2 regions of the Amycolatopsis sp. PS_44_ISF1 genome follow, and region 2 is predicted to be linked to the other one. Evidence: riboswitches for the same ligand, from Rfam matches in the RefSeq annotation. Region 2 holds a riboswitch; the other holds the start of a gene.
The links. A riboswitch is a leader RNA that binds a small molecule or an ion and turns the genes downstream of it on or off. The one in region 2 is predicted to bind thiamine pyrophosphate.

Region 1: linked by a shared signal. The riboswitch ahead of thiO (glycine oxidase ThiO) and the one ahead of NYF13_RS11375 (thiamine ABC transporter substrate-binding protein) in region 2 are both predicted to bind thiamine pyrophosphate.

Annotation. Positions count from the first base shown of each region.
Region 1 is NZ_JANUXO010000001.1:2,001,175-2,005,379, reverse strand. It holds gene NYF13_RS09145 (thiazole synthase) at 1-650, opposite strand, end outside; gene thiS (sulfur carrier protein ThiS) at 647-847, opposite strand; gene thiO (glycine oxidase ThiO) at 847-1,923, opposite strand; TPP riboswitch at 1,917-2,022, opposite strand; gene thiE (thiamine phosphate synthase) at 2,053-2,718, shown strand; gene NYF13_RS09125 (hypothetical protein) at 2,738-3,550, opposite strand; gene NYF13_RS09120 (threonine/serine dehydratase) at 3,705-4,205, shown strand, end outside.
Region 2 is NZ_JANUXO010000001.1:2,483,360-2,487,564, forward strand. It holds gene ychF (redox-regulated ATPase YchF) at 55-1,137, shown strand; gene NYF13_RS11370 (4a-hydroxytetrahydrobiopterin dehydratase) at 1,649-1,939, opposite strand; TPP riboswitch at 1,973-2,085, shown strand; gene NYF13_RS11375 (thiamine ABC transporter substrate-binding protein) at 2,107-3,162, shown strand; gene NYF13_RS11380 (iron ABC transporter permease) at 3,138-4,205, shown strand, end outside.

The DNA.
Region 1 (4,205 bases), 480 kb from region 2:
GTCGCGCGAGTCACCGCGGTCGACAGCAACACCGCGTCACAGCCCAGCTCCATGGCCAGCGCGGCGTCGGAGGCCGTCCCGATCCCCGCGTCCAGCACCACCGGCACCGACGCGCGCGAGACGATCAGCTCGATGTTGTGCGGGTTCCGGATGCCCAGGGCCGTGCCGATCGGGGCGCCCAGCGGCATCACCGCAGCGCAGCCCGCCTCCTCCAGGCGCAGCGCGAGCACCGGGTCGTCGTTGGTGTACACGAGCACCGTGAACCCGTCCGCGACCAGCTGTTCCGCCGCGTCCAACGTCTCGATCGGGTCGGGCAGCAGGGTGCGGTCGTCGGCGTGCACCTCCAGTTTCACCAGGTCGGTCTCCAGCGCCTCGCGCGCCAGCCGCGCGGTCAGCACCGCTTCCGCCGCCGTCCGGCAGCCCGCGGTGTTCGGCAGCAGGCCGATGCCCAGGCGGCGGAGCAGGGCCAGCACCCCGGAGCCGCCACCGGTGTCCGCCTTGCGCATCGCGACCGTCGTCAGCTCGGTGCCGGAAGCGAGCAGCGCGCGCTCCAGCACCGCGAGGTTGGCCGCGCCCCCGGTGCCGATGATCAGCCGGGAAGAGAGCTTGTGCTCGCCGATGACGAGCTGGTCCCCGTCCGCCACGCTCATCCCCCCTGCACCGCGGTCAGCACGTCGACGCTCGCGCCCTTCGGCACCACCGAGCCCGGCCACGCCCCGCGCGGGACGACCTCGCCGTTCACCGCGACGGCCACGCCCGGGCGCGCGATCCCCCGCGCGTCGAGCACGTCGGCCACCGTGGCGCCGTCCGGGAACTCGCACCGGCTCCCGTTGACCTCGATCTCCATCAGACTCGCTCCTTGTCCGGCAAACGGGCGGGGGTGGCCACTCGGATCGCCTCCGGCGGCGGCTGCCCGTCCAGCCACGCGACCACGGCGTCCGCGGTCACCGGCGCCATCAACAGCCCGTTGCGGTGGTGCCCGGTCGCGGCGAAGACCCCGTCGGACAGCTCCCCGACGTACGGCAGCGCGTCGTGGCTCCCGGCCCGCAGCCCGGCCGCGATCTCGACCAGCTCGTACTCGGTGATGCCGGGCAGGATCCGTTCCGCGCCCTCCAGCAGCTCACGGACCCCACGGGCGGTCACGGCCCGGTCGAAGCCCGCTTCGTACTGCGTCGCGCCCAGCACCAGTTCGCCGTCGGCGCGCGGGACCAGGTAGATCGGCCGCCCCTCGACCACCGCGCGCACGGTGCAGGGCGGGGGCGGCAGGCAGTCCCGGCGCGGGCGCAGCCGCAGGATCTCGCCCTTCAACGGCCGGACCGCCTCCGCCAGCCGCGGGTGCAGCCGCCCGGTCCAGGCCCCGGCGGCCAGCACCACGGGCCCGAGACCGTCGAGGTGGTCCACGCGGGACCGGCGGAACTCCACCCCCCGCCGGACGCACGCGTCGAGCAGGGCGGTGAGCAGGGCGCGGTTGTCCACGGCCAGGTCACCCGGCACGTGCAGGCCGCCGCGGACGGCGCCGATCCCCGGCGCCCGCCGCCGCGCCTCGCGCCCGGTCAGCCGCTCGACGTCGCGGCCCAGCGAGCGCAGGTAGCCGGCCAGGATGTCCAGGTGCCCGGCGTCGGCGCGGTCGAACGCGACCACCAGCGTCCCGTGCGCGGCCAGGCCCGGATCGGTGCCCTCGGCGGCCAGCTCGCGGGCGAACTCGGGCCAGCGCCGCAACGACTGCTCGCCGAGGCTCAGCACGTGCTCTTCACCGGGCCACGCCTCGGTCACCGGCGCCAGCATGCCACCGGCCAGCCAGGACGCCCCGCCGCGCGCGGGTTCGGGGTCGAAGACCGTGACCCGGTGGCCGCGCCGGGCCGCCCGCCAGGCCGCGGACAGCCCGATCACGCCGCCGCCGACGACGGTCAGGTTCTCGCTCAAGGGATCACGCTCCCTGCGCCGGCATGACCCGGATCAGGTTCCACGGTCGGAGCGCTCAGCTCCCTCTCAGCCCGTGCCCGGGCTCCCGTGCGGACGGCTCCACCGTAGCGCGCGGGTAACGTCGCCGCCATGCCCGCCCTGACCGGAGACCGGATCCGCGCCCGTCTGGCCGAAGCCCGCCTGTACCTGTGCACCGACGCCCGCTCGTCCCGCGGCGACCTGGCCGAGTTCGTCGACGCCGCGCTCGCCGGCGGCGTCGACGTCGTCCAGCTTCGCGACAAGACGGACGGCGCGCCGCTCGAAGCCAAGCAGGAGATCGCGGCGCTGGAAGTGCTCGCCGAAGCCTGCCGGCGCCATGGCGCGCTGCTGTCGGTGAACGACCGCGCCGACGTCGCGCTGGCCGTCGAGGCCGACGTGTTCCACCTGGGCCAGGACGACATCCCGGTGCCGCTCGCGCGCCGGATCCTGGGCGAAGAGGTGGTCATCGGCCGCTCGACGCACTCGGTCGAGCAGGCTCGCGCGGCCGCCGCCGAGGACGGCGTGGACTACTTCTGCACCGGTCCGTGCTGGCCGACGCCGACCAAGCCCGGCCGCTTCGCCCCCGGCCTCGACCTGGTGCGCGCGACCGCGGCGGACGGGCCGCGGCGGCCGTGGTTCGCCATCGGCGGGATCGACTCCGACCGGCTGCCCGAGGTCCTCGACGCCGGCGCCACGCGGATCGTGGTGGTCCGCGCGATCACCGGGGCCGAAGACCCGAAGGCGGCCGCCCAGGCGTTGAAGCGCCGCCTGGGCTGAACCGTCAGGGCCGAAACCGTCAGGGATTGGCCTTCGTCGGCTGGCCGCCCGGCGAAGTGGGCTGGCTCCGTTGGGTCGGCGACTGGGAGCTGCCGGTGCTCGGCGTCGAACTGGTCGACGGTTCGCTGTCCGACGACGGCCGGCTCGTGGGCGTGGACGAAGAGGTCGGCTCCGCTGAAGACGTCGGCTCGCCGGACGAGGTCTCACGCGGCGGCGCGGTGTTCTGCGTCGTGTCCGGGGTGCGGTCGTCCTGCTTCTGCTGCTGGCTGGTGCCCGGGTCGTGGTAGAAGTTCGCCCCGGCCCGGCCCCCCGTGACGCCCTCCAGGCTGAGCATGAAGACGATCGCGACGGCCGTGGCGATCACGCTGGTGCCGATGACCAGGGGCCAGCGCAGCTTCCGGAGCCGCTCGGCCAGTGAGCCGCCCGCCTCCGGCTCGGTCTCCTCCGGCCCGGAGGGCTTGGGGAGCCGCACCGTCGGCATCTCGGACGGATCGGGAACGCGGGTCGACAGGTACTGGGTCGGCAGCTGGGCCGGGTCTTCCACCGGCTCCAGCCCGCCGACGCCGGTCGCGCGCCGCTGCCCGGCCGTGGCCAGCACGGAGCGCGCCTTCAGCGCGGCGTCGCGCGTGCGCTGCAGCGAGCGCAGGTACAGCTCGCTGCCGACCGTGGTGACGATGCTGGCCACCCCGGCGCCGACCACGGTCCCGGCCACGCCGAGGGTCGATCCGAGCAGGGCCGCCGTCACCGCGGCCAGCGCGGCGGCGAGCACCGGCGTCAGCCGCAGCCCCTTCTTCGTCTCCGTCCCGGACGTTTTCTCTTGCTCCTCGCTCATGATTCCGATCTGCTTGTCCCGCCCATTTTTCCTTACCGGTTCCAACGAGTAAGTCGTCCGGAGCACTCCCTTCGTTGCCCAGAGGTGAGCGACGCCACGTTGACTATCCATAGTGGACGGTCTAAAGCTCACCATCCCCTGACATAATCACCACATGCAACTCGTGACGATCCCCGAAATCGAAGCGGCGGCCCAGCGGGTCGCCGGCACCGCCGTGCGCACGCCCTTGCTCCGCCAGTCCTGGGTTTCCGGTGAGCTGTGGGTGAAACCCGAGAGCCTCCAGCCGGTCGGCGCGTTCAAGATCCGCGGTGCGCACAACGCGATCGCCGCGCTGGACGAGGCCGAGCGCCGGCGCGGCGTCGTCGCCTACTCCAGCGGCAACCACGCGCAGGCGGTGGCCTGCTCGGCGCAGTCCTTCGGGATCCCGGCCGTGATCGTGGTGCCGGACGTGACCCCGCGGATCAAGGTGGAAGCCACCCTCGGCTGGGGCGCCGAGGTGGTCGAGGTGCCCATCGCCGAGCGGGAGAGCGCCGCCCACGCCATCGCCGAGGCGCGCGGACTCACCCTGATCCCGCCGTTCGACCACCGCGACGTGATCGCCGGGCAGGGCACGATCGGCCTGGAGATCGCCGCCGACCTGCCGGAGGTCGACACC
Region 2 (4,205 bases):
CCGCGCGTCACCGGGTCGGCCCGGCCGGGGGCGGGACCCGTAGACTTACCGGTCGTGAGTCTGACCCTCGGTATCGTCGGCCTGCCCAACGTCGGCAAGTCCACCCTGTTCAACGCGCTGACCCGCAACGACGTGCTCGCGGCGAACTACCCGTTCGCGACGATCGAGCCCAACGTCGGCGTGGTGCCGCTGCCGGACCCGCGGCTGGACGAGCTGGCGAAGCTGTACGACTCGGAGAAGACGGTGCCGGCCGTGGTGTCCTTTGTGGACATCGCGGGCATCGTGAAGGGTGCCTCCGAGGGGGCCGGGCTGGGCAACAAGTTCCTGGCCAACATCCGCGAGGCCAACGCGATCTGCCAGGTCATCCGGGTGTTCGACGATCCGGACGTGATCCACGTGGACGGCCGGATCGACCCGTCCAGTGACATCGAGACGATCAACACCGAGCTGATCCTCGCCGACCTGCAGACCCTGGACAAGGCGCTGCCGCGGCTGGAGAAGGAAGCCCGGACGAAGAAGGAGAACAAGGCGGCGCTGGACAACGCGCAGAAGGCGAAAGAGCTCCTCGACGCCGGGCGCACCCTGTTCCAGGCGCAGAAGGAGGTGGACTTCGAGGCGCTGCGGGAGCTGAGCCTGCTGACCACCAAGCCCTTCCTGTACGTCTTCAACGCGGACGAATCGATCCTGACCGACGAGGCCCGCCGCGAGGAGCTGACCAAGCTCGTCGCCCCGGCCGACGCGGTGTTCCTCGATGCGAAGGTCGAAGCGGAGCTGCTGGAGCTGGACGACGAGGAGTCCGTCCGCGAGCTGCTGGAGTCCGTGGGCCAGCTCGAGCCGGGCCTGCACGCCCTCGCCCGCGCGGGCTTCCACACCCTGGGCCTGCAGACCTACCTCACGGCCGGCCCGAAGGAATCCCGCGCCTGGACGATTCCCCAGGGCGCCACCGCCCCCCAGGCCGCCGGCGTCATCCACACGGACTTCGAGCGCGGCTTCATCAAGGCGGAGATCGTTTCGTACGCGGACCTGATGGAGGCGGGCTCGATGTCCGTCGCGCGGGCCGCGGGCAAGGTGCGCATGGAAGGCAAGGACTACCTGATGGCGGACGGCGACGTGGTCGAGTTCCGGTTCAACGTGTAGCCGACCTGGCCCCGAAATTCGGCGAAGAGCAGGCTCAAGAGCACGAGCGACCTGCTGACCGCGCCATCGCTCAGGTCGAGCGGAGCGCTATGGCCGGTCCGGCAGGGACCGGACCGGCCAGGGGTGCGTGAGGCTCAGCCGAGCAGGCCGAGCACCAGGACGGAGAGCAGGGTGACGGCCGTGGCGAACGTGGTCACCCACGCGCGCTGGGTGCTGGTGAGGGCGGCGGACGCGTTGTTCATGAGGTGTCCTAGCGGGGCGAGGGCCGGCGTGTTCCGCTGGATTAGCGCCTCGATCATGAACGGTGTTACTGCCTGTGGCCGAGATCACGCCGGTTACGCACGGTGTGCCAGAGCACACCGCCCGCGGCCGTGACCATCAGGCCGAAGGAGATGGCTCCCACCACGATTGCCTGAGTCATCCCGTTGTCCTCCCTGCGTCGGTGAAGCTTCGTGGGGGAGACGCGCCGGGGAGCCGTTCGTGGTGCCGTCGTATCGGAGATCACACCAGGTCAGAGGGCTGCGATCACCTCGTCGATCTGGCGCGCCAGTGCGAAGTCCTTCGTCGTCAGGGCCCCTTCGGAGTGGGTGCTGAGCCGGAAGGTGAGCGTGCGCCAGCGGATGTCGATGTCCGGGTGGTGGTCGGCGGCCTCGGCCAGCACGGCGACGCGGTCCACCACGGCGATCGCTTCGGGGAAGCTGGCCAGTGACACCGTGCGGGCGATGGTCACGTCCGTGCGGTGCCAGTCCGTCAGTTCGGTCAGGGCCGCGTCGGCCCGCGGGCCGTCCAAGATCTCTGCCATCCGACCCATGGTGGCCCTGTCTCGGCTACGCTGCACGGTTGCCACGGGAGTCCGGTACGCCGGGCTGAGAGGCGGGGCCCGAGACCCGCGACCGTTCGCACCTGGATCCGGATCATGCCGGCGCAGGGAGGCCCGTTCTCCTGCCGTCGGCCAGTGCAGGAGGGCAGATGAACCCGCGGACCGCACGCACCGCGCCGGTGGTGGCCACGGTCGCCGTGCTGGCGAGTGCCTGCTCGTTGTCCAGTGGCTCCGGCGGCGACGCCCAGGCGACCCCCGAGGTCACGCTCGTCACGCACAACTCGTTCGTCGCGCCGCAGGACGTGCTCGACGCGTTCCAGCGCCGGGCCGGCCTCAAGCTGAAGGTCGTCAAGTACGGCGACGCCGGGGAGCTCACCAACAAGCTGGTGCTCACGAAGGCCAACCCGATCGGCGACGTGGCCTACGGCGTCGATTCGACGTTCGCCTCGCGGGCGCTCGGTGAGGGCGTCTTCCAGACCTACACCAGCCCGGAGGCCGACCGCGGTTCGCAGCGCTACGCCGTGGATCCCGAGCACCGGCTTTCCGCCGTGGACCTCGGCGACGTCTGCGTGAACGTCGACTCCGGCTACTTCGCCGGGCGGGGTCTGCCTGAGCCGAAGACCTACGAAGACCTGGCTGATCCGAAGTACAAGGACCTGACCGTGGCCGAGGACCCGGCCACCGCGTCGCCCGGGCTGGCCTTCCTGCTGGGCACCGTCGCGAAGTTCGGCGAGCAGGGCTGGCCGGAGTACTGGACGAAGCTGAAGGCCAACGGCCTCAAGGTCGACAGTGGCTGGGAAGAGGCCTACACCAAGGACTTCTCCGGCTCCTCGGGCAAGGGCCCGCGGCCCATCGTGGTCTCGTACGCGTCCTCGCCCGCCGCCGAGGTGGGCGGCGACGGCAAAGCGCGCACCAAGGCGCTGCTCGACACCTGCTACCGCCAGGTCGAGTACGCGGGCGTGCTGAGCGGCAGCAAGCAGGCCCCGCAAGCGCAGAAGGTGGTCGATTTCCTGCTCTCCCAGCAGTTCCAGGCCACGGTGGCGGCCAACATGTACGTCTACCCGGCGCGTGAGGGGGTCGCTCTGCCTGCGGGCTGGGCGCAGGTGGCGCCGCTGCCGACGACGCCGGCCACGTTGCCCGCCGAGCAGGTGCAGGCCGGCCGCGAGAAGTGGATCGGTGCATGGCGCTCGCTCATGGGGGCCTGACCCCGGCGCGCACGTTCCGCACCGCCGGGCTCGTGCTGCTCGGGCTGGGGCCCGTCGCGTTCCTGGTGGTGTTCTTCGCCTGGCCGGTGGTGGCGATCGTCGGCCGCGGGTTCTCCGCGGGCGGCGTCGGCACCGTGCTCGGTGACGCGCGGACCTGGCAGCTCGCCGGGTTCACCCTGGCCAGCGCGGCGGCGTCGACGGTCGTCGCGGTGCTGGCCGGGTTGCCGGTGGCGTACCTGCTCGCCCGCGTGCGGCTGCCCGGCGTCGGGCTCGCGCGCACGCTGGTGCTGGTGCCCTTCGTGCTGCCGACGGTCGTGGTCGGCCTCGCCTTCCGCGCGATCTGGCCGGACGGTGGCGTGCTGCCGCTGGTACTGGCCAACGCCTTCTTCAACGTCGCCGTGGTCGCGCGGACCGTGTCCGGGCTGTGGTCGCACCTCGACCCGCGGGCGACGGAAGCGGCCCGGGCGTTGGGCGCGTCGCCGTGGCGGGCTTTCCGCACGGTGACGCTGCCCGCGCTCGGCCCGGCCGTCGCGTCGGCCGCCGCGGTGGTGTTCCTGTTCTGCGCCACCAGTTTCGGCGTGGTCCTGATCCTCGGCGGCGGCCGGTACCGCACCCTCGAGACCGAGATCTACCTGCGCACGGTCGACCTGCTCGACCTCTCGGGCGCGGCGGCGCTCTCGCTGGTCCAGTTCGCGGCCGTGCTGGCGGCGCTGGTCCTCGGCGCGGTGGCGCGGAAGCGGCGGGAGAACGCCGTCCGGCTGCGGTCCGCGCTGGCCACGGCCCGCCGGCCGCGCGGCGGCGAGTGGTGGACGGTCGGTGCCGCGGCGGTGGTGCTGGCGCTGCTGATGACCCCGATCGCCGCCCTGCTGGCCGAGTCGGTCTCCGGCGCGGAGGGCTGGAGCTTCGCCGGGTACCGCGCGCTGTCCGGTACCGGCGCGAACGACGCGTTGCAGGTCTCCGGGTGGACGGCGGCACGGAACTCACTGGCCGCGGCCACCGACGCCACTCTGCTCGCGCTGGCCGTCGGCGTGCTCGCCAGCGTG